DNA from 3 places in the Comamonas sp. 7D-2 genome. Region 2 is predicted to be linked to each of the others. Evidence: riboswitches for the same ligand, from Rfam matches in the RefSeq annotation. Region 2 holds a riboswitch; each other region holds the start of a gene.

Region 1 (9,758 bases), 550 kb from region 2:
CTTGTCCCAGTCTGCGCCCACTGCTTCCCTGCTGGCTCTCGCCCTGACGGCGGCCTTCGCGGCTCCCGCCATGGCACAGGAAAAAGTCAAGATCGGCTTCATCACCGACATGTCCAGCCTCTATGCCGATGTGGAAGGCAAAAACGGTGCCGTTGCCATACAGATGGCGATTGACGACTTTGGCGGCAAGGTACTGGGCAAGCCCATCGAGCTGCTGACAGCCGACCACCAGAACAAGGCAGATATCGCGGCCAGCAAGGCCCGCGAGTGGATAGACACGCAAGGCATCAGCCTGGTGTTCGGCGGCACCAACTCCGCCACGGCCCTGGCCATGGCCAAGGTCGCCCAGGAGAAAAAGCGCGTCTTCATCGACAATGGCGCGGGCAGCTCGGCTCTGACCAACGAGCAATGCAGCCCCTATACCGTGCACTACGCCTTCGATACCGTGGCCCTGGCCAAGGGCACGGGCGGTGCCGTGGTGGACACGGGCGGCAAGAGCTGGTTCTTCGTGACGGCCGACTATGCCTTCGGCCATGCACTGGAAGCCGACACCAGCAAGATCATCGAAGCGCGTGGCGGCAAGGTGCTGGGCTCGGTCAAGACGCCGCTCAACGCCAGCGACTTCTCTAGCTTCATGCTGCAGGCCCAGAACAGCAAGGCGCAGATCCTGGGCCTGGCCAATGCCGGCGGAGACACCATCAACTCCATCAAGGCGGCCAAGGAGTTCGGCGTCACCAAGAACATGAAGCTGGCCGGCCTGCTGGTCTTCTTCAGCGACATCCACAGCCTGGGACTTAAGAACACCGAAGGCATGCAGTTCACCGCCCCCTGGTACTGGGACATGAACGACGGCTCGCGCAAGTTTGCCGACGCCTTCATGGCCAAGACCCAGCGCCGCCCCAGCGAGATCCAGGCTGCCGACTACTCGGCCACCATGAACTACCTCAAGGCCGTGGAAAAAGCCGGAACGCTCGATGCCGACAAGGTCATGGCCACCTTGAAAAGCACCAAGATCGACGACTTCTTCGGCCAGGGCTATATCCGTGAAGACGGCCGATATGTGCACGATATGTACCTGATGCAGGTCAAGTCGCCGGCCGAATCCAAGGGCACCTGGGACTATTACAAGATCATCAAGAAGCTGCCAGCCGAGCAGATCTGGACCACCAAGGCGGAAAGCAAATGCCAGTACTGGCGGTGACTTGAACCCGCGAGGCATATGCCCCGCATCGGCACAACGGACAGCAAGCCGCGGCAGCTGTCCGTTTTTTCATGGCAGCAGTTCCAACAGCTCCAAGCGTCAATCCGCAACAAACTTACATCGCGATATTTGCGCCTTATCGAGATGGACCTGACGGGCGGCGTCCCCAGCGACCCTTTCCAAGCCGAACGCTGCAGCCCCTGCGGCATCACTCGGCAAAAAGGCAGGCCCTGCGGCCTGCCTTTTTCATGGCGACGGGCAAAAGCGCTTGATGCACAAGTGCCGCAGCCCGGCTTCAGTTCAGGTCAACGTGCCGTGGTGTCGGTCGATGCATTGACGATGGGAATGTAGAAATCGCCGCCCGCCTGATTGAACTCCGCCGCCTTGGCCTGCATGCCCACGGCAATGCTGTTCTCGGCGCTCACGCCTTGCTGCTTGGCAAAGTCGCGCACTTCCTGGGTGATCTTCATGGAGCAGAACTTGGGTCCGCACATGGAGCAGAAGTGAGCCACCTTGGCGCTGTCCTTGGGCAGGGTTTCGTCGTGGTAGGCCTGGGCCGTATCGGGATCCAGTCCCAGGTTGAACTGGTCCTGCCAACGGAAGTCGAAGCGCGCCTGGGAGAGCGCATCGTCACGCGAACGCGCGCCCGGATGGCCCTTGGCGACATCGGCCGCATGGGCCGCAATCTTGTAGGCGATGATGCCCTGCTTGACGTCGTCGCGGTCGGGCAGACCCAGATGCTCCTTGGGCGTTACATAGCACAGCATGGCCGTGCCGAACCAGCCGATCATGGCCGCGCCGATGGCGCTGGCGATGTGGTCGTAGCCGGGGGCGATGTCTATGGTCAGCGGGCCCAGGGTGTAGAACGGGGCCTCGTGGCAGTGCTTGAGCTGCTCGGTCATGTTCTGCTGGATCATGTGCATGGGCACATGGCCAGGGCCTTCGATCATGGTCTGCACATCGTGCTTCCAGGCGATCTGCGTCAGCTCGCCCAGCGTGGCCAGCTCGGCAAACTGGGCATCGTCGTTGGCATCCGACGCGCAGCCGGGACGCAGGCCATCGCCCAGCGAGAAGCTCACGTCATACTGCTTCATGATGTCGCAGATGTCCTCGAAATGTTCATAGAGGAAGCTCTCGCGGTGATGAGCCATGCACCACTTGGCCATGATGGAGCCGCCGCGCGAGACGATGCCGGTGCGGCGCTGGGCCGTGAGGTGGATGTAGGCCAGGCGCACGCCGGCGTGGATGGTGAAGTAGTCCACGCCCTGCTCGGCCTGCTCGACCAGCGTGTCGCGGAAGATCTCCCAGGTCAGGTCCTCGGCAATGCCGCCGACCTTTTCCAGCGCCTGATAGATGGGCACGGTGCCGATGGGCACGGGCGAGTTGCGCACAATCCAGTCGCGCGTGGTGTGAATGTTCTTGCCCGTAGACAGGTCCATGACATTGTCCGCACCCCAGCGAATGGCCCAGACCAGCTTTTCCACCTCTTCCTCGATGCTGGAAGTCACGGCCGAATTGCCGATGTTGGCGTTGATCTTGACCTTGAAATTGCGGCCGATGGCCATGGGTTCGATTTCAGGGTGGTTGATATTGGCCGGAATGATGGCGCGGCCGCGCGCCACTTCGTCGCGCACGAATTCGGGTGTGATGATCTTCGGGATCGCTGCGCCCAGGCTGTTGCCGGCCAGGCGCAGCTCTCGCGCCGCGTCCTGCTGGTACTGCGCCATCCATTCACGGCGACCGTTTTCGCGCAGGGCCACATACTCCATCTCGGGCGTGATGATGCCGCGCTTGGCATAGTGCATCTGGGTCACGTTCTGGCCTGATTTGGCTCGGCGCGGCTGGCGCTGCAGCGCTGCGGCTTCGGCACGCAGCTGCTCCACACGCAGGTCTTCTTCGCCGCGCTTGCCGCCGTCGTCCAGCGCCACACGCTGGCGGCCCACATAGTATTCGCTGTCGCCGCGCGCCTCGATCCAGGCACCGCGCACGCTGGCCAGACCGCTGCGCACATCGATCTTGGCAGCAGGGTCGGTGTAGGGGCCGGAGGTGTCGTAGACGCTGACCTGCTCACCGTTGGTGAGCGCAATATCGCGCACCGGCACACGCAGTTCGGGATAGATGGAGCCGCTCAGATAGCTCTTGGTCGAAGCCGGAAAGGGCTGGCGGGACTGGGCCAGCAGTTCGGCAAAGCGGGTGGCGTCAGGGGCGTTGCCAGCGGCTGGCGTAAAGATGGAATCAGGGGCGTTCATCGCAGTCTCCTCAAAGCGGTTGAAGTGCATCAAACGCTCCGTGGAGTGCGGCCCTGCTCTGATCTTGCCCTGCACTGGCCCGGCCCGCTATGGGGTATCCGGCCTGTGCCGCCGAAATTCTGCAATCTCGGCCTGGTTCTTCACGCACCGGCTGTCCAGAAAAGACAAAACCCCAGTGCGCGAGGCGCCTGGGGTTTGCTGTGCCCATGGCTTTCAGGGCTGGCACCCGTGCCAGTTGCCCTGTCAATCCATCGGCCCTGCGTCAGGGTCCCGCTCTTCTTCCGCCGGTATGAACCGGATCAAGTTCGTCGGGTTCGCCTGCACTGTTTTCACAGTGACTGGCATCTCAGCGCTTTCGCACACCCCGGAGCTGCACGCAGTATAGGCTGGTTTTGCCACAATTTGCGCACTCTTGAAGCTGTTTAACTATCCTGACCCTCAAGCGTCTAATCCGCCGTTCAATCCAGCCCCTGCAGCGCCAGCCATTCATTGCTGGCAGCACGGCTTGCGCGCCACTGGTTGATGGGCGCGCTGACATCCTCGTAGCCCAGGGCAATGCCAAAGGCAATCTGGTAGCCATCCGGCAATGCCAGCTGTTCGATCAGCATGTCGTTGTACATGCGCCAGAAGCCCTGGGCACAGGTGGCCAGACCTTTCTCCACCGCCAGCAGCATGAAGGACTGCAGATAGATGCCCAGATCCACCCATTGCGCATAGCCCATGCGCTCCTCCACGGCCACGAAAATACCCACGGGCGCACCGAACATCTGGCCGTTCTTGGCCAACTGGGCCAGACGTGCTGCCTTGTCCTCGCGACCGATATTGAGTGAGCGATACAGATCTTCGCCGTTTTCAAAGCGGCGACTGCGGTAGGGCTCCCACAAACCGGGTGGATAGGACAGGCCGGGGCGCTGCACGGCCTCGGTCTCCCTGGCCCTGGCGCACAGATCCTTGAGCGCCTGTCCGCCCACTGCAGTCACACGCCAGGGCTGCATATTGCCGCCGGACGGCGCCTGCGCTGCGGTCTCCAGCAAGTCCCGCACCGTGGCAGCAGCCACGGCCTGCGGCAGAAAAGCGCGCACCGAACGACGCTGCTGCAATGCTTGACGAGTATCCATCTCTTCTACTTTCCTAAATCACTGGTGTGCAGTGTAGGAGCTTGCGGCATTTTCCCGAGTCGCCGTGGATACCTTGTCGCAGCCGCCCCGGTGCTTGCCCTGATGGCGCGCCCTGCTCCAACTGCGACCATGCTGGCTGCCCGTCGCAGTGACCGGGTACTCACCACCTCAGGAGATGACTCTGATGAAGCCTCGCTCTGTTTGCTCCGCTACCGTTTTTTCCCCAAGAACATTGACGCTGGCACTGGGATGCCTGCTGACCGCTGCAGGCGCTCAGGCGCAGGACAAGATTCGCATCGGCTTCATCACCGATATGTCGGGCCTCTATGCCGATGTGGACGGCAAGGGTGGTGCTCTGGCGGTGCAGATGGCCGTGGACGACTTTGGCGGCAAGCTGCTGGGCAAGCCCATCGAAGTATTGACGGCCGACCACCAAAACAAGGCCGATATCGCGGCCAGCAAGGCACGCGAGTGGTTCGACACCCAGGGCATGAACATGCTGATCGGCGGCACCACCTCCAGTGCCGGCCTGGCCATGGGCAAGGTGGCCGACGAGAAGAAAAAGGTCTACATCATCAACGGCGCGGGCACTTCGGCACTGACCAACGATCAGTGCAGTCCCTATTTCGTGCACTATGCCTATGACACCGTGGCGCTGGCCAAGGGCACGGGCAAGGCAGTGGTGGAGCTGGGCGGCAAGAGCTGGTTCTTTCTGACGGCCGACTATGCCTTTGGCCAGGCGCTGGAGGCCGACACCACCCGCGTGGTCAATGCCGCTGGCGGCAAGGTACTGGGCAACGTCAGGCACCCGCTGAACACAGCCGACTTCTCTTCCTTCCTGCTGCAGGCCCAGAACTCCAAGGCCCAGATTCTGGGCCTGGCCAATGCAGGCGGCGACACCATCAATGCCATCAAGTCGGCACGCGAGTTCGGCCTGACCAAGACCATGAAGCTGGCCGGCCTGCTGCTGTTCAGCTCCGACATCCACAGCCTGGGCCTCAAAGCCACGGAAGGCCTGATGTTCACCGACAGCTGGCATTGGGACCTGAATCCCGAAAGCCGCAAGTTCTCGGATCGCTTCTTTGCCAAGTTCAAGAAGATGCCCACCTCGCTGCAGGCAGCCAACTACTCGGCCGCCATGCAGTATCTGAAGCTGGCCGAGAAGCTGGGCACGACGGACGCAGACAAGATCATGGCCGGCTTCAAGGCCACGCCGCTATCGGACTTTTATGCCAAGGGCGTGATCCGCCCCGACGGCCGCTACGCTCACGACATGTATCTGCTGCAGGTCAAGACGCCGGCCGAATCGAAGAAGGCCTGGGATTACTTCAAGGTGCTCAAAACCCTGCCCGGCGACCAGGTCTTCACCACCAAGGAAGAGAGCAAGTGCGCTCTGTGGAAGTAGCCGGTCGGCATTGAAGAAGCAGCCGGGCTGCCTGCATGGCACCCGGCTTGATGCCTTGCGCTTCGTCCTCGCCTTCTTGCCACGCAAGAAGAAGCGTCAAGCGACTGCCCGCACCGGCATCAAGACAAGGCTCATTCGAACCCGCGCATCTCGCACCATTCCCCGGGCTCTGCCCTGGTGGAGCGCCACTGGTTGATGGGTGCCGCGCTGTCCTCATAGCCCAGAGCCATGCCAAAAGCGATCTGGTAGCCCTGCGGCAGCGCCAGATGCCGGCTCACAAAATCGCTGTAATTGCGCCAGAAGCCCTGGGCGCAGGTGGCCAGCCCCTTTCCGGTCGCCAGCAGCATCAGCGATTGCAGATAGATGCCCAGATCCACCCACTGCGCACGCAGCATGCGGCTCTCGACCGCGACGAATACGCCTACAGGTGCGCCAAACATATGGGTGTTCCGGGCTAGCTGCAGCAGCCGCCCACTCCTGTCCTCACGCCCCATGCCTATGGAACGATAGAGATCCTCGCCATTGTCAAAGCGGCGGCTGCGATAGGGCTCCCACAGCTGAGGTGGATAGACCAGGGCAGGATCAGAGTTGGGGGTCGCCGCAGGCATGGCCTGGCGCAAGGCCTGAAGGCTGTCCCCCGTCAGCGCTATCACGCGCCAGGGCTGGAGGTTGCCGCCTGAAGCCGCAAGTCCGGCCTTCGCCAGCAAATCCCTGACCAGCGCCGCATCCACCCTCCTTGGCAAAAAAGCACGCACCGAATGGCGCTGCTGCATGGCCTGTTCCACATTCATCATTGCTTGCCTCGGGTTTGAGTTGGCAAGCAGTCTCGGCCGGACAGGCAGGGCTTTCGCCCCTCAAATCGACTACGGGCAAGCACCATGAAAAAAGCCAACGACAGGCATTGGCTTTCACTGGCAGAGCAGAAGCATCAAGCGATCCATGGACAAGCGCCTGGGGTTTACTTGCCCAGAATCTGATCGATCTTGTCCTTCTGGAATGCCTCGGGTCGTTCGGACTCGCAGGGCACACAGTCCTTGACATGGCCTTGAATCGAGAGCTTCTCGATGGCGGCCCACAGCAGTGCAATCTGCTTTTCATGGCCGGCAGCGCCTTCGGACAGAGAGCGCATGGCCTGGGCCACGGGATCGACTTCGGCCGTCACGCCATAGGCGGTGAAGCCGCTCTTGCCGCAATCCTCGTCAATCACGACAGCCGTTTGCGCCTTGGCCTCGACCTTGGGTGCCGACTCATGCTCGGTCACATCGGCGCTATGTCCGGTCTTGCTGGGAATGATGCGCGCCGGAATGCCCACGGCAGTCGCACCTGCAGGCACGGGCTTGATGACCACGGCATTGCTGCCTATCTTGGCACCATCGCCTACCTCGAAGCCGCCCAGCACCTTGGCGCCGGCACTGACCACCACATTCTTGCCCAGCGTAGGGTGGCGCTTGGCGCCCTTGTAGAGCGAGGTACCGCCCAAGGTGACACCGTGATAGATGGTGCAGCCATCGCCCACCACGGCGGTTTCGCCGATCACGACACCCATGCCGTGATCGATGAAGACCTCGCGACCAATGACGGCACCGGGGTGGATTTCAATGCCGGTGAACCAGCGCCCCATGTGCGAGATGAAGCGCCCCAGCCATTTGAAGCCATGCGTCCAGCACCAGTGCGCAGGGCGCTGCAGCCAGATGGCGTGCAGCCCCGGATAACAGGTGATGACCTCCCAGGTGCTGCGGGCCGCGGGGTCGCGGTCAAGAATGCACTGGATGTCGGAGCGCAGGCGATCAAGCATCAAATAACAACGTGAGGAATGTTTAGCTTGTGAAGTCTAGCGGGTTGGTGGCTGGCTCTGCAGCATGGCTTTGGCAACACCGCGAAGAATATGGATTTCTTCCTGGGTCAGCTGCGCGCGGTTGAAAAGCTGGTTAAGCCTGGGCATGAGCTTCTTGGGCGCTGCCGGGTCCAGAAAGCCGATATGGGCCAGGGCCTGTTCCCAGTGGCCCAGCATGCCCTGCACCTGGGCCATGTCGGCGCGATGCGCCTCGGGCGTGTGCTCCACCACGGGAAAACCACCCAGTGCCACGCGCCAGTCATAGGCAACGACCTGAATGGCCGAGCCCAGATTGAGCGAGCCGAACTGCGGATTGGACGGAATCGACAGCGCCACATCGCAGCGGTAGACATCGTCGTTGCTCATGCCAAAGCGCTCGCAACCGAACAGAAAGGCCACGCCCTTCTGGTTGCAGGCCGCACCGGATGTGGGTAGGTTATCGGTCAGACCTGCGTCCACTTCAGACACAGAGCGTGTATCGAGCTCTCCTTTCAGGAGCAACTCGAAATGCTCGCGCGGAGTGCGTGTAGGCGGGCCGAAGTCGCGTGGCGTCATCGCCGTCGCGCACATATGGCTGATGCCGTCCAGGGCTTCCTCCAGGGTGTCGACCACGCGGGCCTTGTCCAGCACATCCAGTGCGCCACTGGCACGCTGAATGGTTTCTTCCTTGCGCAGCACGTTCTTGTAGCGCGGGCGCACCAGCACCAGGTCGTCGAAGCCCATGGTCTTGAGCGCTCGGGCAGCCGCGCCCACATTGCCGGCATGGCTGGTTTCAATCAGTACGAATCGGGTTTTCATCAACGCAGAACAATGCAAAAGGCCCCACTTGTGGCCTTGATAAGACAGCAGACTACGCGGCCAGCTCTCTCTGGCATCCGCAAGCGCCGCAGAGAAGACCCTCGGGTCGCCGGGACGAACAAGCAAAAAAAGCGCAGCCTGGGTAGAATTGCACCCATTGTCGCCGCCCCGCATCGCCGGTCGCGGCTTTTACGTTCTTACCCGCGTAGTTCAGCCCAGTTTTGCTCCGGGCTGCATCGCCAACGCACTCACAATTTATGTCGAACTCCCTGCACCCCATGCTCAACGTGGCCATCAAGGCTGCTCGCGCCGCTGGCGCCCTCATCAACCGTGCCGCACTGGATGTGGAATCGGTGCGCGTTGCGCAAAAGCAGGTGAACGACTTTGTGACCGAGGTAGACCAGGCGGCCGAGCGCATCATCATTGAGACGCTGCTCAACGCCTACCCCCAGCATTCCATCCTGGCCGAAGAATCGGGCAGCGAGCATGGTGCCAAGAACTCCGACCATGTCTGGATCATCGATCCCCTGGACGGCACCACCAACTTCATCCACGGCTTCCCCGTGTACTGCGTGAGCATCGCCCTTGCCTACAAGGGCAAGATCGAGCACGCCGTGATCTATGACCCCAGCCGCAACGACCTGTTCACGGCAACCAAGGGCCGTGGAGCCTATCTGAACGAGCGCCGCATCCGCGTCTCCAAGCGCACCCAGCTGCGTGATTGCCTGATCTCCACGGGCTTCCCCTTCCGCCGTGGCGACAACTTCAAGCAATACATGCTGATGCTGGGCGAAGTCATGCAGCGCACCGCCGGCGTGCGTCGCCCCGGCTCCGCCGCCCTGGACCTGGCCTATGTGGCTGCCGGCTTTGCCGACGGCTTCTTTGAGTCCGGCCTGTCCATCTGGGACGTGGCTGCCGGTTCTCTGCTGGTCAGCGAAGCCGGTGGTCTGGTGGGCAACTTCACGGGTGAAGCCGACTTCCTGGAACAACGCGAAATCCTGGCCGCCAACCCACGCATCTATGGTTCGCTGATTCCCGTGCTGGGCAAGTTCAGCAAGTTCGCCACCGCTGGCGAAAAAGCGGCTGTGCGTCAGGCAGTCAAGACTGGCGAATTCGAAGCCCCCGCCGAAGAAGGTGCAAAGGCGGTGGCCGA
Region 2 (9,758 bases):
CCGTCACCCCATCCTTGTCAGGCAGATTCAGATCCGCCTTCGCGTCGATCAAGGCCCGGATGATGGCCTGATGGCGCGGCCCGCCGTCGCTGAGCACCACGGCTTCCATCAGGCAGGTCCAGCCCAGCCGGTTGACATGGTTCACATTCACGCCGGCGGCGATCAGCGCCTGGGCCGTTTCCAGATGGCCGCGCTCGCAAGCCGGAATCAGGGCCGTGCCGCCATAGCGGTTGGTGCTCTTGAGATCGGCGCCATAGGAAATCGTCATACGCACAATCTCCAGCCGGCCCTGCGCACCGGCCAGCAGATAGGCGCTGTCCTGCATCTGGTTCTGGATATTGGGGCTGGCACCGTGCATCAGCAGCGATCGCGCCACCTCGATATGGTTGGCCGCCGTGGCCAGCAGCAATGGGGTATTGCCCCGGGCGTCCTGCACGTCGACAGGCGCGTTGCCAGCCAGCAGATTGCGCACCGCCACGGCATCGCCCTGCGCGGCAGCGGCCAGCAATTGCTGGCCCAGCATCTGAGGATCCCCGGCTTTTGGCGCCGCAGCGGCGGCAGGTGTTGCAGCCGCTGCATTCGCCGATGCCCTACTCTGGCAGGCCGTGAGCAGGGTCGCGGCGGCCAGAGCCGTCAATGCAAGCGTCAATCGGGTGGTCAACGAGGCACGCCCATGGGCGCTGGTTGGCTGGTTCATGGCATTCCTTTATGGCTGTCGGGTGTTCAGCCCCTGTCAGCTTTCTACAGGAACTATAGCTAGCCACGCAAGTCCGATGGGGGTTACAGCCTGTTTTCAATCGATAAAAGGAGAATCTGCCCCGTGCCTTGCAACCGCTGGATCCGCACCGCCGCCACTTCAAGCCTGATCGCGCTGGGTGCGCTCACCGCCGGCCTGCTGCCGGCCCTCGCACAAGCCCAGGAATTTGTCAGTATCAAGGGCAAGACCGTGAATGTGCGCGAGCAGCCCAACACCCGCTCCGCAACCCTCTGGGAACTGAGCAAGGGCTATCCGCTGCAAGTCACCCAGCGCAAGGGGCAGTGGCTGCGCGTGAAGGACTACGAGTCCACGCTGGGCTGGGTCCACGCCCCGCTGACCAGCAAGAGCCCGCATATGGTGGTGACGGCGCGCACGGCCAATCTGCGCTCCGGCCCCGGCCAGAAGCACAAGCGCGTGGGCAAGCTGGAGCAGCATGAGGTGCTGCAGACTCTGAAAAAGCAAGGCAGCTGGGCCCAGGTGCAGCGCAGCAACGGCCAGAGCGGCTGGGTGGCCAAGAATCTGGTCTGGGGCTGGTAAGCCCTGCAACACGAACACCCAAAGCAAAGGCCTGCAGCAGCAGGCCTTTTTTGCGGGCGCCGGCAATCAGCCTTCGACGATCAGCTGCGTGCGCGGCGCATAGCCGTGATTGAGGGGGCCGTGACCCTGGCCGGTATAGACCTCGGCTCCCGCCTCGATGGCGCCCAGAATATAGCGGCGCGCCTCGGTCACTGCGGCCTCCAGCGCCAGCCCCTGAGCCAGGAAGGAGGCAATCGCCGACGACAGCGTGCAGCCCGTGCCATGGCCGTTATGGGTGACGATGCGCTGCGACTGCAGGCGCAGATAGTCGCCGACCTGCTGGCCTTGCCGGCCCAGAACATCCATGACCAGATCGCCGCTCAGATGCCCGCCCTTGAGCAATACGGCCGGCGCCCCCATGGCCAGCAGATCGGCCACGGCCGCATCCAACGCTCCAATGCCGTCGATGTTGCGACCCAGCAGCAAAGCTGCTTCATCCAGATTGGGGGTAATCACCGTCGCCAGCGGGAACAGCTCCTGGACCAGCGCCTGTGCCGTCTCGGGAACGATCAGGCGGTCACCACTGGTGGCCACCATCACGGGATCCAGCACCACGTTCCTGATACCGTGGCGACGGATAGCATCCGCCACCACGCTCACCACATCGGGGGTTGCCAGCATGCCGATCTTGACGGCATCGACGCCTATGTCCTGCACAACGGCATCGATCTGGCCGCGCACGGTATCGAGCGGAATGCCGTGAATACCCGTCACACCCAGCGTGTTCTGCACGGTGATGGCCGTGATCGCCGTCATGCCGTAGCAGCCCAGAGCCGCACAGGTCTTGAGGTCGGCCTGGATACCGGCGCCACCGCCGCTGTCCGAGCCAGCTATGGAGAGCACGCGTGCATAGCGCTTTTTTGCGGCGCCGGAGATGGAGGAAGAAGCAATCACTGTCATGGCAAAAATTATCGCCCATGCGCATGGTCAATGCGTGCTGTTTGCGGTTGTGCTGTAATGTCCAACGGACGAAACAGGGGTGTCCCGCAGGCAAGCAGCCTGTGCGGACTGAGAAACACCCTGGGGCTGCGCCAGCCACGGGCTGCGCACCAGAGCACCATCCGTGCCCTGTGCCCCCTGCACCCGATCCAGGTCATGCTGGCGTGGGGAGTTTCACAAGCCGCAAGGCATGCCGCGTTTTGTCCTGCACATGGCCCTGTTCCTGTGTCCGGATGGAAAACGATTTGCACATGTCATTGCTACAAGCTTCTTCAAAGATCGCAATTCTCGGCGGCGGCCTCATGGGCCGTCTGCTGGCTCTGGCCCTGGCCCAGCGCGGTCATGCCATCGACCTCTATGACGCCCATGGCCCGCAAGGCGATGGTGCTGCGGCGCGCGTGGCGGCTGCTATGCTGGCGCCGCTGGCCGAGTCGGCCATTACCGAGCCCGGCGTGGTGCGCATGGGCCAGCATGGGCTCAAGCGCTGGCCCGAGCTGATAGCTCAGCTCGAGCAGCATGTGTTTCTGCAGCAAAACGGCACGCTGATTCTCTGGCACCGCCAGGATCAGGGCGATGCGGCACGCTTTTTCGGCCTGCTGGAGAAAAACCGGCGCATCAACCCCAGCCTGCCGGCCATGCAGGAGAAGACCGGCGCGGCGCTGCAGGACTGCGAGCCCGCGCTGCAGGGACGCTTCAACCAGGCCGTCTATCTGCCCGGCGAAGGCCAGCTCGACAACCGCCAGCTGCTGACGGCGCTGGTCGACAAGCTCAGCGCCCTGGGCGTGCAGCTGCACTGGGACAGCCCGCGCGAGGTCGGCGACTTCCGTCCCGGCGCGGCCGGCCAGCCCGACTTCGTGTTCGACTGCCGCGGCCTGGGTGCCCGCAGCCAGTGGAAGCAACTGCGCGGCATTCGCGGCGAGGTGGTGCGCATTCACGCGCCCGAAGTCACGCTGCAGCGCCCCACACGCCTGATCCATCCACGCTACCCCATCTATATCGCGCCCAAGGAAGATCATCTGTTCGTGATTGGCGCGACCGAGATCGAATCCGACGATATGTCGCCGGCCAGCGTGCGCTCCACGCTGGAGCTGCTGAGTGCGGCCTATACCGTGCACTCGGGCTTTGCCGAAGGCCGGATTGTGGAGATCGCCACCCAGTGCCGCCCCACCCTGCCCGATAATCTGCCCGCCGTGCGCCTGCTGACGCCGCGCGTCATGGAAGTCAACGGCCTCTACCGCCACGGCTTCATGATCTCGCCCGCCATGCTCGACGTGGTGCTGGAGCTGCTGGACCACAACGACTCGCCGCTGGCGCGCGAGTTCGATGTCGCCGTGCATCGCGGCTGAGCCGCGAGCCCGAACTTTGGCGCACAGCACTTGCACCCCCTGCGCACGCAAGCGCCGCCGTGCAGAGGTTTAACTTAGCACCCGCTTTATTTTCCGTTTCATGCCATGAAGATCACCCTCAATCAGCAAGCCACCGAGCTGCAAGCCCATGCCACCGTGGCCGATGCGCTGGCGCAGATGCAGGCCAAGCCCCCGTTTGCCGTGGCGGTCAACACGGTGTTTGTGCCCAAGACGCAGTACGCCGACCATGCGCTCAACGAGGGCGACAGGATGGAAGTCATCTCTCCCGTCACCGGCGGCTAGAAATGAATCCCCCTGAGTCGCTTCGCGCCTTCCCCCAGGGGACGACACCCTCGCGGCGAGACGGCTCTTGCTCGGTGTCACTGACTTGGCACATGCCTGTTTGAGGCTCACTGGGCTTCACACGCATTGCGGTACAAAGACAAGAGATATAGATAGATCATGAATACAAAAACCACCGACGACACCCTGGTTCTCTACGGCCAACGTTTTGAAAGCCGCTTGCTGCTGGGCACCTCGCGCTATCCCTCGCCGGCGATTCTCGAAGCGGCTGTGGAGCGTTCCAGGCCCGCCATGGTCACGGCCTCGCTGCGCCGCCAGGGCAGCAATGCGGCCGAGACCGGCGCCAGCTTCTGGGAACTGCTGCGCAAGCTCAATGTGCCCGTGCTGCCCAACACGGCAGGCTGCATGACCATCCAGGAAGCCGTGACCACGGCCCAGATGGCGCGTGAAGTCTTCGACACACCCTGGATCAAGCTGGAGCTGATCGGCGACGACTACACGCTGCAGCCCGACACACTCAATCTGGTGGAAGCCGCCTCCATCCTCATCAAGGACGGCTTCCAGGTCCTGCCCTACACCACCTACGACCTGGTGCTGTGCCAGAAGCTCGTCGACGTGGGCTGCCAAGCCGTCATGCCCTGGGCCGCACCCATAGGCACCGGCCGCGGCCCCATCAACCCCTATGCCATGCAGATGCTGCGCGAGCGCCTGAAGGTGCCGCTGATCGTCGATGCCGGCCTGGGCCGTCCCTCGCATGCCTGCACCGTGATGGAATGGGGTTATGACGCCGTGCTGCTGAACACCGCCGTGGCCCTGTCCGAAGATCCCGTGGCCATGGCCGGCGCCTTCTCCGATGCCGTCAATGCCGGTCACGCCGCCTGGCGCGCAGGCGCCATGGCCGAGCAGAACGCCGCCCAGCCCAGCACACCCGTGCTGGGCACCCCTTTCTGGCATCAGGAATAAAGGCCGTCCCATGGACTCCGCTGAAATCAAGGCCCTGGCGCAAGCCATCATCCACCAGCACAGCGCCAACTTTGGCGCCCGGTTGCACCACGATGCCAACTCGGTCGAGCTGACGCCCCAGCCCGTGCCGCCCGCGCTGCGCCAGGACCCGGCCTATCTGGCTGCGCTTGAGGCCTGCAGCGAGCTGGGCTTTATTGCCGTGGATGCTGAGACTCTGGCCCAGGCCTGGCAGCGCCAGAGCGAGCGCACCGACCAGTTCGATGTCACCCACTGGCCCGACGACCCACGCGACTTCGGTCTCGGCAAGGCCGACCCGGCCCTGGCCTTTGCCCATTGTCCGCGCGAGCTGGGCCTGTATGGCGTGCTGCCCACGGCCGAATGGGTGGGCCGCATGGCCCGCGCGGGTCTGCCCACGGTGCAGCTGCGTTTCAAGTCCGGCGACAGGGCCGCCGTTGCACAAGAGGTCAAGGCCGCTGTTGATGCCGTCAAGGGCACGCAGGCACGCCTGTTCATCAACGACCACTGGCAGGCCGCGCTGGACGCAGGCGCCTACGGCATCCATGTGGGCCAGGAAGATCTGGACGTGATCGGCCAGCGCGATCTGGAGACCATCCGTAGCTCGGGCACACGCCTGGGCGTCTCCACCCATGGCTACGCCGAGATGGTGCGCGCCCATGCGGTCCAGCCCAGCTATATCGCCCTGGGCGCGGTCTTTCCCACCACGCTCAAGAAGATGGCGACAGCCCCGCAAGGACTGGCGCGGCTGGCGGCCTATGTGCGGCTGATGCAGCAATACCCGCTGGTGGCGATTGGCGGCATTTCCGAGGACCTGTTCCCCGCCGTGCGCGCCACGGGCGTGGGCTCGGTGGCCGTGGTGCGCGCCCTGGTCAACGCCCCCGATCCGGAAGCTGCGGCCAAGCATCTGCTGGCGCGCATGCAAGCTGCTGCGTGAATCCACGCACTACTAATTCAATAGCTTGGAGCGCTTGAAAGATAAGAGCTACCAGCTATTTTCACTTAAAGCCACAGATCCATCGCGCCTGAAAAGCTCGGCGCATGAAATACCGCAGATGACAAGACTGAATGCCCGCAGCCCGCGGGCATTTTTGTTTTCCGTCGCGCCGCAGCCCGCATGACTGCTGGGTTTTCTTGATCGGCGCAAGCCCTCTTCGCGTTAGAAGCGGACACACAGGTGACAACCCTGAGTCCCGCAGTTGCGGCACAGCCGGTCCCACACGCGACAATGGGGCGGTTACCAGTCACGCATAAGACAGAACATGGACGAGCCAATTCTTAGTATGGAAGAACGTGAGGCGATCAACTCTGGTCGCTGGTTTTCATCCCTTTCGCCCTCTTTGCGGCACGACATTCTTCGATGCGCTTACGTCAAACGATACAAAGATGGCATGCTCATCTGCGCTCGCGGCGAACCGCCCGAGGAGTGGATTGCCTGTGCACGTGGAGCGGTGCGGGTCAGCTCCACCTCCATCACGGGCAAGCAGATCACGCTGACCTATGTGGAGCCGGGCATCTGGTTCGGGGATGTGGCGATTCTGGATGGCGACAAGCGCACGCACGACGCCTATGCCCATGGCGAGACCACGCTGCTGTGCGTATCCAAGGCGGATTTCAAGCGCATTCTGGCAGAGCATGTGGAGTTTTCCGAAGCGATCTTGCGCCTCAATGCACGCCGAGTACGTCAGCTCTACGGCCTGGTGGAAGACCTCAACACCTTGCCACTGCGCGCGCGCCTGGCCAAGCAGCTGTTGCACCTGACGCGCAGCTATGGCGTGATGAGCCTGTCGGACAGCAACGAGATCCGCATCGGCCTGCATCTGGCGCAGGAGGAGCTGGCGCAGTTGCTGGGCGCCTCGCGCCAGCGCGTGAACCAGGAACTCAAATCCATGGAGCGCGAGGAAGTCATTCGCATCGAACCGGGTGGCCTCATCGTGCGCGACCGGGTGACGCTGCTGCGTATTGCAGACACCGACCACTGATTCACCCCCTGAGCGGCTTTGCCGCTTCCCCCTCTCTCGCTTCGCCGCGCTTGCGGGAGGGGGACGATGCCATCGCCGCGAGGCGGCTCTTGCTCGGCATCCCTGGCTGGGATCGCGCCAGTTTTCACCTTCGTTTCTCTCTTGCCGCGTTCTGCGGCAACTCTCCCCCCTTTCACGCATTCGCTCGCTGCGCCTTCGGCGCGGCGTGGCGGGCTGCGCCTTGCCCATCACAAATCGAACAAAGGACTGAGACAGCATGAGCACTTATGAGCATTTCGTCGGCACCCGCGCGGTTTCCGATCAGCATGCGTTTGATACCAATGCCATGACCGACTGGATGAGCCGGCATGTCCAGGGCTTTGAGGGCCCGCTGCAGGTGGAAATGTTCAAGGGCGGCCAGTCCAACCCCACCTACAAGCTGATCACGCCCGGCAAAAGCTATGTGATGCGCGCCAAGCCCGGTCCCGTGGCCAAGCTGCTGCCTTCGGCCCATGCGATCGAGCGCGAATACCGCGTGATGAAGGGCCTGGCCGGCACCGATGTGCCCGTGCCGCATATGTATGCGCTATGCGAGGATGAATCCGTCATCGGCCGCGCCTTCTACATCATGGAGTTCATGGAGGGTCGCGTGCTCTGGGACCAGTCCCTGCCCGGCATGACGCCTGCGCAACGCGCCGAGATCTACGACGAGATGAACCGCGTGATCGCAGCCCTGCACAGCGTGAAGTTTGCCGAGCGCGGCCTGGCAGACTACGGCAAGAGCGGCAATTACTTCGAGCGCCAGATCGGTCGCTGGAGCAAGCAGTATGTGGCCTCCGTCACCCAGCCGATCCCCGAGATGGACCGGCTGATGGAGTGGCTGCCCGCCCATATGCCGGCCAGTGCGCGCGACGAAGGCCGCGTCTCCATCGTGCATGGCGACTACCGCCTGGACAACCTGATGTTCCACCCCACCGAGCCGCGCGTGATTGCCGTGCTGGACTGGGAGCTGTCCACGCTGGGGCATCCGCTGGCCGACTTCAGCTACCACTGCATGAGCTGGCATATACCGGCCGAGCTGGGCCGCGGCATCGCGGGGCTGGACATCGCAGGCCTGGGCATCCCTGCCGAGCACGATTACATCCAGCGCTACTGCCAGCGCACCGGCATTGCCGATGTGGCCACGCTGCAGCGCGACTGGAACTTCTACCTGGCCTACAACATGTTCCGCATCGCGGCCATCCTGCAAGGCATTGCCAAACGTGTCGAGGCCGGCACGGCCTCCAGCGCCCAGGCCAAGGCCTCGGGCGACACCGCCCGCCCCATGGCGGAGCTGGCCTGGTCCTTCGCTCAGCGCGCCTGACTTTTTATCCACCACCACGCAACTTGACCGTCCCACAACAAAAGGAGCACTCATGGACTTCGACTACTCGCCCAAAACCAAGGACTTGCAGCAACGCCTGCTCAAGTTCATGGACGAACACATCTACCCGGCGGAAAAGGAGTATGCCGAGGAGATGCAGGCCAACACGGCCGCCGGCAAGCGCTGGACGCCGCTGCAAACCATTGAAAAGCTCAAGCCCAAGGCCCAGGCCGCGGGTCTGTGGAATCTGTTTCTGCCCGTGGACAGCGCCGAAGCCTCGGGCTACCACGGCGCGGGCCTGACCAATCAGGAATACGCTCCACTGGCCGAAATCATGGGCCGTGTGCCATGGGCTTCCGAAGTCTTCAACTGCTCCGCGCCGGACACCGGCAATATGGAGACCATTGCCCGCTACGGCAGTGCCGAGCTCAAGGAGCGCTGGCTCAAGCCCTTGCTGGAAGGCAAGATCCGCTCGGCCTTCGCCATGACAGAGCCCGAAGTCGCCTCCTCCGACGCCACCAATATCTGCACGCGCATCGAGCGCCAGGGCGACGAATACGTGATCAACGGCCACAAGTGGTGGATCTCGGGTGCCGGCGATCCTCGCTGCCAGGTCTTCATCACCATGGGTAAGACCGACCCAGAAGCGGCCAAGCATTCGCAGCAGAGCATGATCATCATCCCGGCCGATGCCAAGGGTATCCGCATCGAGCGCCCGCTGAACGTGATGGGCTATGACGATGCGCCCCACGGTCATATGGAGATGTATTTCGAGAACGTGCGCGTTCCCGTCGGCAATATTCTGCTGGGCGAAGGGCGCGGCTTCGAGATCGCCCAGGGCCGCCTTGGCCCGGGCCGCATTCACCACTGCATGCGACTGATCGGCCTGGCCGAGCGTGCGCTGGAACTGATGTGCAAGCGCGCCAGCAGCCGCGTGGCCTTCGGCAAGAGCGTGGCCCAGCAGACCGTGACGCAGGAGCGCATTGCCGAAGCGCGCTGCAAGATCGACATGGCGCGCCTGCTCACGCTCAAGGCCGCCTGGCTGATGGATGTGGCCGGCAACAAGGTGGCAAGGACCGAGATCGCCATGATCAAGGTCGTCGCACCCAGCATGGCCTGCCAGGTCATAGACTGGGCCATGCAGGTCCACGGCGGCGGCGGCATGTGCGACGACTTCCCGCTGGCCTATGCCTATGCCGCAGCACGCACACTGCGCTTTGCCGACGGCCCCGACGAGGTGCACCGCAACGCGATCGCCAAATGGGAGCTGGGCAAATACGGCAGCTACGGCAAGAACGCCGAAGTGCCCATCACGCGCGGCGGCTGATGCGAGGCGGCAGGAGCGGATCACGCCGCTCCTGCTCCCCGGAAACAAAAACACCCCGTCAGCCACGGCTGCGGGGTGTTTTTGTTTCGAAGGCAGGCTTGTTACTCGCTATCAACAAAGAAGCTTATACCGTCTTATATCAAAGGACTTCAGATACAAAACATATTGAAATTCAATGAATACATACGATAAAAGCTTCTTAATCAAT
Region 3 (9,758 bases), 1.1 Mb from region 2:
CTGCTTGCTCATGCGCCGGCAGCTTTCACAAACTCTTCAACCGCCAGCGAGCAACCCTTGGCGGCGGCGCCCTCGGCGCGCCCTAGCAGCAAAAAGCCGTCTTTTTCCTGCGAGCCGGCCCACAGGCCCACATCCTCGGTCAGTATGGTGGTCACCGCGTTGTAGTTGGCCAGATCGCAATGCACCAGAATGCCGCGCTCACCAGCTGCCACGTCCCTGCCGGTGATCGGCTCCACCAGACGCGAACGAATCCAGTGCGGACCGGACTTGACCGAGGGCAGAATCGCATTGCCATCGTCATAGAACTGGGTACTCAGCTCCGTCATGCCATACATATTGATGCACAGACTGCGCGGCACGCCCAGCAGCTGCGAAAGCTCGGCATAGAACTCCTCGAGCGGCAGCTCGCGCGACTGCCCCTTGTAGCCGCCCGTATCCAGTACGCGGCTGCCTGCAGGCAGGCGAAAGCTGCGGCCCTGCGCACGCAGGGCATCCATCACATGGACCAGGCTGAAGCTCGCGCCCAGCAACGCAAACGGCTGGCCACTGCGCTCGGACTCTTCCAGCGCGGCACACAGGGCCGGCATGTCCAGCCCTTCCGAGTTCAGATAGTAGCGGCTGCCTGCCGAGCCGAATTCGGAACAGGCCAGGGCCAGATAGTGGGCCAGCGAGGAATTGGGCATGGCCTGCTCATCGGGAAACAGAATGCCCATCGGCATGCGCTCCAGCCCCTGCATGAAACGTCTGGCGAAATAGCGCTTCATGGACAGGTCGTAGACATCGAGCTGCGGATGGAAATGACGTCCGCGCGCAGCGCGTCCCGTGGTGCCGCTGGTCATGAATACGCGCTCGGCGGACGACGGCGGCTCGCTGCGCAGCTCCATGGCCTTGAAGGCATCGATGGGCACAGCCGGAACATCGCGCCAGCTCCTGACATTGCGCAGCGTAGCACCGCGTCGCTGGCAAAAGCTGCGAAACGGCGCATTGCATTCGTACTGGTAGGCGAAAAGGCGCAGGGCGAGTTGATTGAACTGGTCGTCGGTGCAGTCATCCATTGCGATGAAAGCAAGCAGATCTGCGACCAGCGAAGCGGCCTTGTCCATGAAATTCCTTCGAGAGCGGGGACATCATGCTCCGAAGGCTTGCTGACCATGCGAGAACGCACTGCCCTGAGGTCAGCTTGCAAGCTCTTCTTCCGCCGGTATGAACCGGGTCAAGTTCGCGGGTGTAGATCTCAGCACTGGCGTGCACCCCGGAGCGCGGCGCCATCTTACCCCAACGGCATCACTGCAAGGGGGCTGCACCGCCGCATGAAAGTCGCGTCACTTGTAACCTGGGGTAATGCTCCAGCACGGGCAAGAAGGACATACAGGGCAAAAACATCAAAATACTGCTGCCCAAATACAATCGACCCAGCACCGCAAGCTGCCTGAGACGTAACCTGCCACGGCGCCGACAATCACGCAGGTACGCCATGCCTGAAAGCGCGGCATGTCGCGTCGCTGGACTGCGTCAGCAGAGCTTGCAAGCCATCCAGGGCACTGAACGCCCGCCCCAAGCCCCAGAGATATTCACATGCATTTTTCGCGCCTTTGTCATCTGGCAGGCTGGCCTGTGGCCGCCGCCGGACTGCTGCTGACGGCACAGTCCGCAACAGCCCAGCAAGCCGCCGCCCAGCCGGAACTGCCCCAGTTGTCCGAAGTCACCGTGCGCAGCACCTTGCAGGAGTCTGCACTTGAGCAAACCCCGGCCTCCGTGACCGTGCTCGACGGCGAGCGCATGCGCGAGCGCAATCTGCAGGTCAATCTCTCGGAGTCCCTGAGTGCAGCTCCGGGTCTGCAGCTGCAGAACCGTCAGAACTACGCGCAAGACCTGCAGCTGTCGATTCGCGGCTTTGGCGCACGATCCACCTTCGGCGTGCGCGGCATACAGATCTATGTGGACGGCATCCCCTCCACCATGCCCGATGGCCAGGGTCAGACCAACAATATCGATATCGCCTCGCTGGAGCGCGTGGAAGTGCTGCGCGGTCCTTACTCCGCCCTCTACGGCAACGCCTCTGGCGGCGTGATCAATGCCTATACCGAACGTGGTGAAGGCGCGCCCTCGATGCAAAGCAGCTTTGCACTGGGCAGCGACGGCCAGAAGCGCCTGGGCCTCAAGGCCAAGGGCGAAACCAACGGGATTGGCTATGTGCTCAGCGCCAGCCGTTTTCTCACCGACGGCTACCGGGCCCAGAGCGCGGCGGACAAAAACCTGTTCAACGCCCGCATCGATGTCAAGCCCGACGAATACAGCCAGCTAACCCTGGTCGCCAACCATGTGGACATCGATGCCAAGGACCCCGGCGGCATCACGCCCAAGGACTGGGCGGCAGATCCGAAGGCTGTGGCGTCCAACCCCTTGCTCTACGATTCGCGCAAAAGCGTGAAGCAGACCCAGGCCGGCCTGACCTATGAGCGCCAGCTGGACGGCGGCCAGGCACTGCGCCTCATGGCCTATGCCGGTCAGCGCGAAATGATGCAGTTCCAGTCCACACCCAAGGCATCGCAGACCGGCTACAGAGGCGGAGTGATCGGTCTCAAGCGCGACTATGGCGGCATCGATGCGCGCTGGAGCGGCAAATACGAGCTGGGCAGCGGCAGCCTGAGCCTGATTGCCGGCCTGGCCGCCAACACTGTCAGGGAAGACCGTCAGGGCTACAAGAACTTTGCGGGCAACCAGCTGGGCGTGGTCGGCGAGCTGGTGCGCGACGAGCGCAACACCCTCACCAGCATAGACCCCTATCTGCAAGCCTCCTGGGCCTTTGCACCGCGCTGGAAGCTCGATGCCGGCCTGCGCTGGAGCAATGTGCAGTTCCAATCGCGCGACCATTTCCTGGCAGACAAGAACGACAGCGGCAATGCCGGATTCCATAAGCTGCTGCCGGTTGTTTCGCTCCAGCACGAGCTCAATCAGGACACCAATATCTATGCCTCGCTGGGTCGCGGCATGGAAACACCGACCTTCAACGAGATCTCGTACCGCCCCGATCTGGCGGGCGGTCTGAACTTCGGCCTCAAACCTGCGGTATCGACCAGTGCCGAGCTGGGCATCAAGCAAGGCTTCAATGTGGCCGGACTGCGCGGCGACTGGTCTGCCGCACTGTTCCAGACCCAGACCGACGATGAAATTGTGGTGGCCAGCAACGACAACGGCCGCACCTCTTATCAGAATGCCGGCAAGACCCGCCGCCGCGGCATGGAGCTGAGCACCAGCACCTGGCTGATGCCCCAGTTGCGCCTGAGCGGCGCGCTGACCTTGCTTGATGCCAGCCTGCGCAGCGGCTATTGCGACAGCAAGGGCCAGGACTGCACTCCCGCCGGCAACCGTATTGCCGGCACGGCCAGGCATTTGGGCTACCTGGGACTGGAATGGCTTCCCGCCACCGACTGGCGTGTGGGCCTGGACTGGCGTCATGTGGGCCGTATTGCCGCCGACGACAAGAACCAGGTCTATGCCCCCAGCTACAACGTGGCCAGCCTGAGCGTTGGCTACACCAAACGCCTGGGCGCCTGGAAGCTCAGCACTTTTGCCCGCATCGACAATCTGGCGGACAAGAACTATGTGGGCTCGGTCATCGTCAACGAAGGCAACGGACGTTACTACGAGCCCGCTCCGGGACGTCAATGGATGGCCGGCACCAGCCTCAGCTACCAGTTCTAAACATGTCATCCGGCTTTGCCGGACAGCAGAAAGCGGGTCCAGAGCCCGCTTTTTTCACATCCGGATAGATCAAAAGCGATTTTTTCAGAAAAATTCTGGTGCTTGTACATTGCCTGCTTGAGCCCGAAAGCCGCCAATCCCGCCCCGGTTTGCCTGCCAGACGACAGGCGCCGGCAACAAGCTTGCGCTCATCAGCCCTGCAAGCCACGTCAAAACACAGTCAATCACATCAATTTCCATGCCGGTGCGTATGCAGTTTGAGCGAAGTTAGCCCCTGAAGCAGGCAAGAACGGCACACAGAAATTCTTCACTCTGCAACACGCAGTCATCAGGGGTACAACTGCCACGAAATGCGGGCCAAATGACAACAGACATCCGCTCCAGGTAAAGAAATCAATTCTTATAGAAAATTCACATAAAAAGAGCTCAGATGGCGGGCTTTTGAAAGCAAATTCACAGCGCTAGAATCCGCCACCAGCGCTGCCTCGTATGTTTGAAGCCGGGGCACGGTTTCAGATTTCTCCGTATGTCAGCCCTTTTCGTTTCTTGCCATCCAAATTCCAGCCCGGCGCCTTGCAGCCCTGCCATTCCCGCAGTTGGAGCTGATGTATGAGTGATGGATTGCAAAGCCCCGCCCAACAGGGTGTGCAGTTGGTCGATATACGGCTGCAGCGCGGCCAGACCCAGGTGTTTGACGGCCTGAGCCTTAGCCTGACTGAAACGCGCATTGGCGTGATCGGCAACAACGGCGCGGGCAAGTCCAGCCTGTTCCGCCTGCTTTGCGGGCTCGAGCTGCCCCAGGCCGGACAAGTACTGGTGGATGGCATGCCCTTGCTGCAGGCGCGCGAGCACAAGCCCGGCCTGATCGGCCTGATGTTCCAGAATCCGGACGATCAGATCATCTTCCCTACCGTGGAGGAAGAACTGGCCCTGGGCCTTCGCCCCCAGGGCCTGAGCAAGCAGCAAGCCAGAGCCAGGGCGCGCGAGTTGCTGGCCGCACGCGGCCTGGCCCACTGGGCCGAGCGGGCCGTCAGCAGTCTGAGCCAGGGCCAGCGCCAGCAGGTGTGCTGGCTCTCGCTGCTGATTGCGGCGCCGCAACTGCTGCTGCTGGACGAGCCCTTTGCCAGCCTGGACCTGCCCGGTCAGGCCCGCTTGGCCCAGGATATTGCCACCGCACCGCAACAGGTGCTGGTCTCCACCCATGTGCTTGACCATGTGCGCGACTTTGAGCGCGTGATCTGGCTGGAGCAAGGCCGGCTGCGTGGCGACGGCCCTGGCCGCGACATCTGCAGCGCCTACGAGACCTCCGTACAGGAGCAGTTGCTGAAGAAAAGCCCGCACGGAGACCTGCATGGGTAGCCTCTACAGCGAAGTTGCGACCTGGCTGCATCGCTGGTCGGCCGGCCTCAAGCTCTTGCTGCTGGCGGTTTTCGGTACGCTGTTGTTTCTGATAGCCAACCCCTGGGCGTTGGCGTGCTGCGGCGTGGCTTGCCTGGTTCTCTGGATATCGCTGGGCGAGGCCACACAGGTGGCGCGCCGGCTGATGCGCTCGGTTATCGTCGCGGCGCTGCTGGTGGCGGGCTTTCATGCCTTCATGGGCAACCCTTTGCTGGCAGCCGTCAGCAGTCTGCGGCTGATCTGCGCCTCGACCCTGGGCATTGCGCTGACCATCACCACCCGCCCCAGCGATCTGGTCGAGGTACTGGAATGGCTGCTCGCCCCGCTGGCCCGCTTGGGCATCCCCACCGAGCGCGTGGCCATGCAGCTTGCACTCATGCTGCGCTTTACCGAACATTTCTTTGTGCAATGGACAAAGCTGGACGAGGCATACCGCCTGCGCACCGGCAAAAGCGGCGGCCTGCGCCTGATTGCACCGCTGACGATTCATATGCTGCAGGCCACGCGCCGTGTGGCCGACGCCCTCTGGGCAAGACTGGGTTTCTAGGAGAGCATTGATGACTACCACACCCTCTCACACCGTATCGCGCGGCGGCGCACGCTCCATGGCTCAGGTATCGCTGTTCGCCGCCCTGATGGCCGTGATGGGCCTGATTCCCAAGATCGACCTGCCGTTCGGCGTGCCCATCACCATCCAGTCGCTGGGCGTGATGCTGGCAGGCGTCATGCTCGGGCCCTGGCGCGGCCTGCAGTCCATGGCACTGTTTCTCGCGGCCGTGGCCGTAGGTCTGCCACTGTTGTCGGGCGGTCGCGGCGGCATCGGAGTCTTCATGGCACCGTCTGCCGGCTATCTGATCGGCTACATGCTGGCCGCAGGCATCACTGGCGCCATCATGGCTGCCCTGCCGCAGAGCACGCCGCGTCGCACGGCGCTGAGCGCCTTCATCGCCTCCTTGATCGGCGGCCTGCTGTGCCTGCATGCCTTTGGCGTGCTGGGCCTGATGCTGATCGCCAAGATGAGCCTGAGTCAGGCCTTTGCCGTGACGCTGGCCTTTGTCCCCGGCGACTTCATCAAATGTGTTCTCTGCGCCATCATCGTCCACACCGTGGCACGCGGAATGCCTGACTGGCGTTTTGGCGGTCGCCGGTGAACGCGCTGTCCGCGGCGGCACCGCTGCAGGGTTTCTGGCAGCTGGTTCATGGCCCGCTGGCCTATTGGGCGCAACACCGGCCCGATGTTGTGGCCTTGCAGAGCGAGGCCGGCTCCTGGACCTTTGGCGATCTGCATGCCGAGGTCGAGCAGCGCTCGGCACGCCTGGTGGCGCAACGCGCACCGCAAATGCTGCTGCTGGATGCCAGCCGCTCAACGCTGGAGCGGCTGGTGGACTTTCTGGCCGTGATCCACAGCGGCCGCTGCGCGGCGGTTGCCGACCCCGACTGGCAACCTGCCGTGCGCCAGCGCATTGAAAGCTGGCTGCCCGCGCAGCCCTGCGAGCTGGAATCGGCAGCACCGACGGCAGCCTTTTATACCGGCTTTACCTCGGGCAGCACTGGCCTGCCCAAGGGCTTCAAGCGCCACCATCTGTCGTGGACGGAGAGCTTTCGCGTCGGCCTGCAGGATTTCGGCCCCGTCGTCGCCCAGCGCACGCTGGCACCGGGGCGCATCTCGCATTCGCTGTTTCTGTTCGGCGCCATGCAAGGCATCTGGTATGGCTGCGGCGCCGTCATGCAGGAGAAGTTCTCTGCCTCGCGCTGTCTCGCAACCCTGGCGCGCGGCGATACCCCCTGTCTGGTCGCCGTGCCCAGCCAGTTGCTGCTGATGCTGCAATGGGCCGAGCATCGGCAGCTCGCACCGATTCCCGAGGTCGAGCTGATCACCATCAGCGGCGCGCGCTGGATGCGCGCCCACACGCCGGCGCTGCGCGCTCTGTTCCCCAAGGCCCGCATCATCGAGTTCTATGGCGCCTCCGAAGCCAGTTTTGTCGCCTGGATGGATGCCGACGAAGCCAGCGGCCCGCAGGCAGTGGGCAGGCCATTCAGCAATGTGGAGCTATCCATTCGCCCCACCGGCAGCGATGCCGCAGAGAATGCGCTGGCCGAGCATGACACCAGCCATGCCAGCGACGGCCTGATCTATATCCGCAGTCCCATGCTGTTCATGGACTATGTGGGCGACGCCCATGACGCCACGGCCGTGCTGCGCGATGGCGACTGGCTGTCCGTGCGCGACATGGGTCATATCGACGAACGTGGCATGCTGTGCCTGGCAGGCCGCCAAAGCCGCATGATCGTCACCCAGGGCAAGAACCTGTTTCCCGAGGAAGTGGAGAACCTGCTGGCCAGCCACCCGGCGATTGCCCAGGTCTCGCTGCACGGCCAGGCCGATGCGCTGCGAGGCCTGCAGGTACACGCTGTGCTGCAATGGAGGCCGCAGACCGAGGCGCCTTCGGCCCTGGAGCTGAACCAGTGGCTGCGCGAGCGCACCGAAGCCTTCAAGGTGCCGCGCCAGTGGTGGGTTTGCGAACACTGGCCGCAGACAGCCAGCGGCAAGACCGACCACGGCCAACTGGCCCAGGCCCTGCGCGCCAGCATGGCCGGGCCTGCGGGAGCTGCCATATCCCCTGCCCTGCTCCCCTCATTGCGGCCGTGGCAGAGTTGAGGCCCATGCCAAGCAAGACCCCCATCATTGCCTGGGCACGCAGCCCGGTGGCTCCGCTAGGCTCGGCCCTGGCCCAGCTCAGCCCTCATGAACTGGGCCGGCCGCTGCTGCTGTCACTGCTGCAGCAAAGCGGATTGCCGGCCCATGCCGTGGATGCGGTCGTCGTCGGCAACGCCCTGGGAGCTGGCGGCAACCCGGCGCGCATGCTGGCACTGGCCTCAGGCCTGCCCGATGGCTGCGCCGCTCACACCATTGATACCCAGTGCTGCTCGGGCCTGGATGCGGTGGCCATGGCCGTGGGTCTGCTGCAATCGGGTCAGGCCGAGGTGGTGATTGCTGGCGGCATCGAGGCCTGGAGCCGCGCCCCCATTCGCCAGACCCGCCCGCTGCTCCCAGGCGAGCAGCCCCAAAGCTACGAGCGCCCGCCATTTGCCCCCGAGCCCGCGAGGGACCCCGATATGTTGCAATCGGCTGCCGACTATGCGCTCACGCATGGCTTCAGCCGCAGCCGGCAGGAGCAGTATGCGCTGCTGAGCCACAGCCGGGCCCTGGCCGCCCAGGCTCAACTCGCCCCGGAAATCGTGCCCGTGGCCGGACTTGTGGCCGACGCCTATCCGCGTGCGCTGCAGCCCGCTCGTGCCGCGCGCATGCCGGTGCTGGCCCGGGGCAGCTGTGAGGGCGCGAGTGCCGACGACATCGCGGCCCACGCACTCAGCCCCCTGACCGTCTCGGCCAAGGCCGATGGTGCGGCCCTGATCCTGCTGGCCACGCCCGAGGCCTGCGCCCGCTGGAATCTGCAGCCCCGCGCACAATGGCTGGCCAGCGCCAGCGTGGGCGCTGCGCCAGAAACACCGCTGCTGGCCGCCATTGCGGCGGCGCAGATGGTGCTGGCCCGAGGCAGCCATGCGCTGGCCGGGCCGCACAACTCACCGTTGCTGGCCCGGGATCTTTCGGCCATCGAACTGCATGACGCCTTTGCCGTGCAAGGCCTGGCCTTTTGCACCGCCATGGGCCTTGCGCCCGAGCAGATCAACAGCGCAGGCGGCGGCCTGGCGCGCGGTCACCCGATAGGCGCGTCAGGCGCGATTGCGCTGGTGCGCTGCCTGGCTCAGCTTGAGTATCAGGCCCGGTCATCGACACCCAAGGCCGGACTCGGCCTGGCGACCATCGCCGGAGCCGGCGGCATCGGAGCGGCAACCCTGGTGCAATGGCTGCAAGCCGCTCCCTGAATTCATTTTTGATAGCTATTACCCCATGTCCAGCAACGGTTCAGTCGTAAAAACATCTGAAGGCTTCGACTTGCCGGCAGGCATGGCGCTGATGCAGCAGCGCCGCTCCACACGTGCTTTTCTGCCCGATGCCGTGCCTGACGCGCTGCTGGAGCAACTGCTGTTGATGGCGCGCCAGGCGCCCAGCGGCGGCAATCTGCAACCAGGCCAGCTGATCGCAGTACGCGGCAAGCTGCGCGAGCAACTGACTGCCGCCCTGCTGCAGGACGTTGAAAGCCAGGTGCCCGAATGCGAGGACTACGCCTACTTTCCGCGCCCCATGCCCATGCAGCTGCGCAAGCGCCAGGTGGCTTCGGCACAGGCGCTTTACGGCGCCCTTGGCGTGGCGCGCGACGACCGCGCCGGGCGCGAAGCGCAGTTTGCGCGCAACTACCGCTTCTTCGATGCACCCGTGGCGCTGGTCGTCACCATCGACGCCCATTACGGCCCCGGCGGCTATCTGGATCTGGGCATGACGCTCTACGGCCTGCAACTGGCCGCCGCCGCCATGGGCCTGGGCAGTTGCGCCATCGGCGCCCTGGCCTCGTACCCGGCCACCGTGCGCCGCGTGCTGGGCCTGGCCGAGAACAAGCACATCGTCTGCGGCCTGGCCCTGGGCTGGGCCGACGAGTCCGCCCCCGTCAACCAGACCCAGACCACGCGTGCGCCGCTGGGCGAGTGGTTTCAGGCAATGGAATAACTAAAAAAACGATAGCTATCAGCACAAT

Evidence for each region. A riboswitch is a leader RNA that binds a small molecule or an ion and turns the genes downstream of it on or off. The one in region 2 is predicted to bind thiamine pyrophosphate.
Region 1: another riboswitch for thiamine pyrophosphate. It lies ahead of thiC (phosphomethylpyrimidine synthase ThiC); the one in region 2 lies ahead of MPZ60_RS15895 (FAD-dependent oxidoreductase).
Region 3: another riboswitch for thiamine pyrophosphate. It lies ahead of MPZ60_RS11085 (long-chain-fatty-acid--CoA ligase); the one in region 2 lies ahead of MPZ60_RS15895 (FAD-dependent oxidoreductase).

Annotation. Positions count from the first base shown of each region.
Region 1 is NZ_CP094238.1:3,983,880-3,993,637, forward strand. Features, by position in the region: gene MPZ60_RS18260 (ABC transporter substrate-binding protein) at 1-1,201, shown strand, start outside; gene thiC (phosphomethylpyrimidine synthase ThiC) at 1,507-3,450, opposite strand; TPP riboswitch at 3,710-3,827, opposite strand; gene MPZ60_RS18270 (nitroreductase) at 3,909-4,568, opposite strand; gene MPZ60_RS18275 (ABC transporter substrate-binding protein) at 4,753-5,973, shown strand; gene MPZ60_RS18280 (nitroreductase) at 6,105-6,764, opposite strand; gene cysE (serine O-acetyltransferase) at 6,932-7,768, opposite strand; gene MPZ60_RS18290 (RNA methyltransferase) at 7,805-8,605, opposite strand; gene MPZ60_RS18295 (inositol monophosphatase family protein) at 8,863-9,758, shown strand, end outside.
Region 2 is NZ_CP094238.1:3,434,876-3,444,633, forward strand. Features, by position in the region: gene MPZ60_RS15880 (ankyrin repeat domain-containing protein) at 1-697, opposite strand, end outside; gene MPZ60_RS15885 (SH3 domain-containing protein) at 821-1,294, shown strand; gene thiD (bifunctional hydroxymethylpyrimidine kinase/phosphomethylpyrimidine kinase) at 1,361-2,233, opposite strand; TPP riboswitch at 2,299-2,460, shown strand; gene MPZ60_RS15895 (FAD-dependent oxidoreductase) at 2,524-3,618, shown strand; gene thiS (sulfur carrier protein ThiS) at 3,724-3,921, shown strand; gene MPZ60_RS15905 (thiazole synthase) at 4,081-4,884, shown strand; gene MPZ60_RS15910 (thiamine phosphate synthase) at 4,895-5,836, shown strand; gene MPZ60_RS15915 (Crp/Fnr family transcriptional regulator) at 6,162-6,881, shown strand; gene MPZ60_RS15920 (phosphotransferase) at 7,138-8,223, shown strand; gene MPZ60_RS15925 (acyl-CoA dehydrogenase family protein) at 8,276-9,550, shown strand.
Region 3 is NZ_CP094238.1:2,383,598-2,393,355, reverse strand. Features, by position in the region: gene MPZ60_RS11090 (acyl-CoA reductase) at 1-12, opposite strand, end outside; gene MPZ60_RS11085 (long-chain-fatty-acid--CoA ligase) at 9-1,103, opposite strand; TPP riboswitch at 1,174-1,265, opposite strand; gene MPZ60_RS11080 (TonB-dependent receptor) at 1,576-3,705, shown strand; gene MPZ60_RS11075 (hypothetical protein) at 3,790-3,945, opposite strand; gene MPZ60_RS11070 (energy-coupling factor ABC transporter ATP-binding protein) at 4,315-5,064, shown strand; gene MPZ60_RS11065 (energy-coupling factor transporter transmembrane protein EcfT) at 5,057-5,650, shown strand; gene MPZ60_RS11060 (biotin transporter BioY) at 5,661-6,254, shown strand; gene MPZ60_RS11055 (AMP-binding protein) at 6,251-7,762, shown strand; gene MPZ60_RS11050 (thiolase family protein) at 7,768-8,991, shown strand; gene MPZ60_RS11045 (nitroreductase family protein) at 9,017-9,730, shown strand.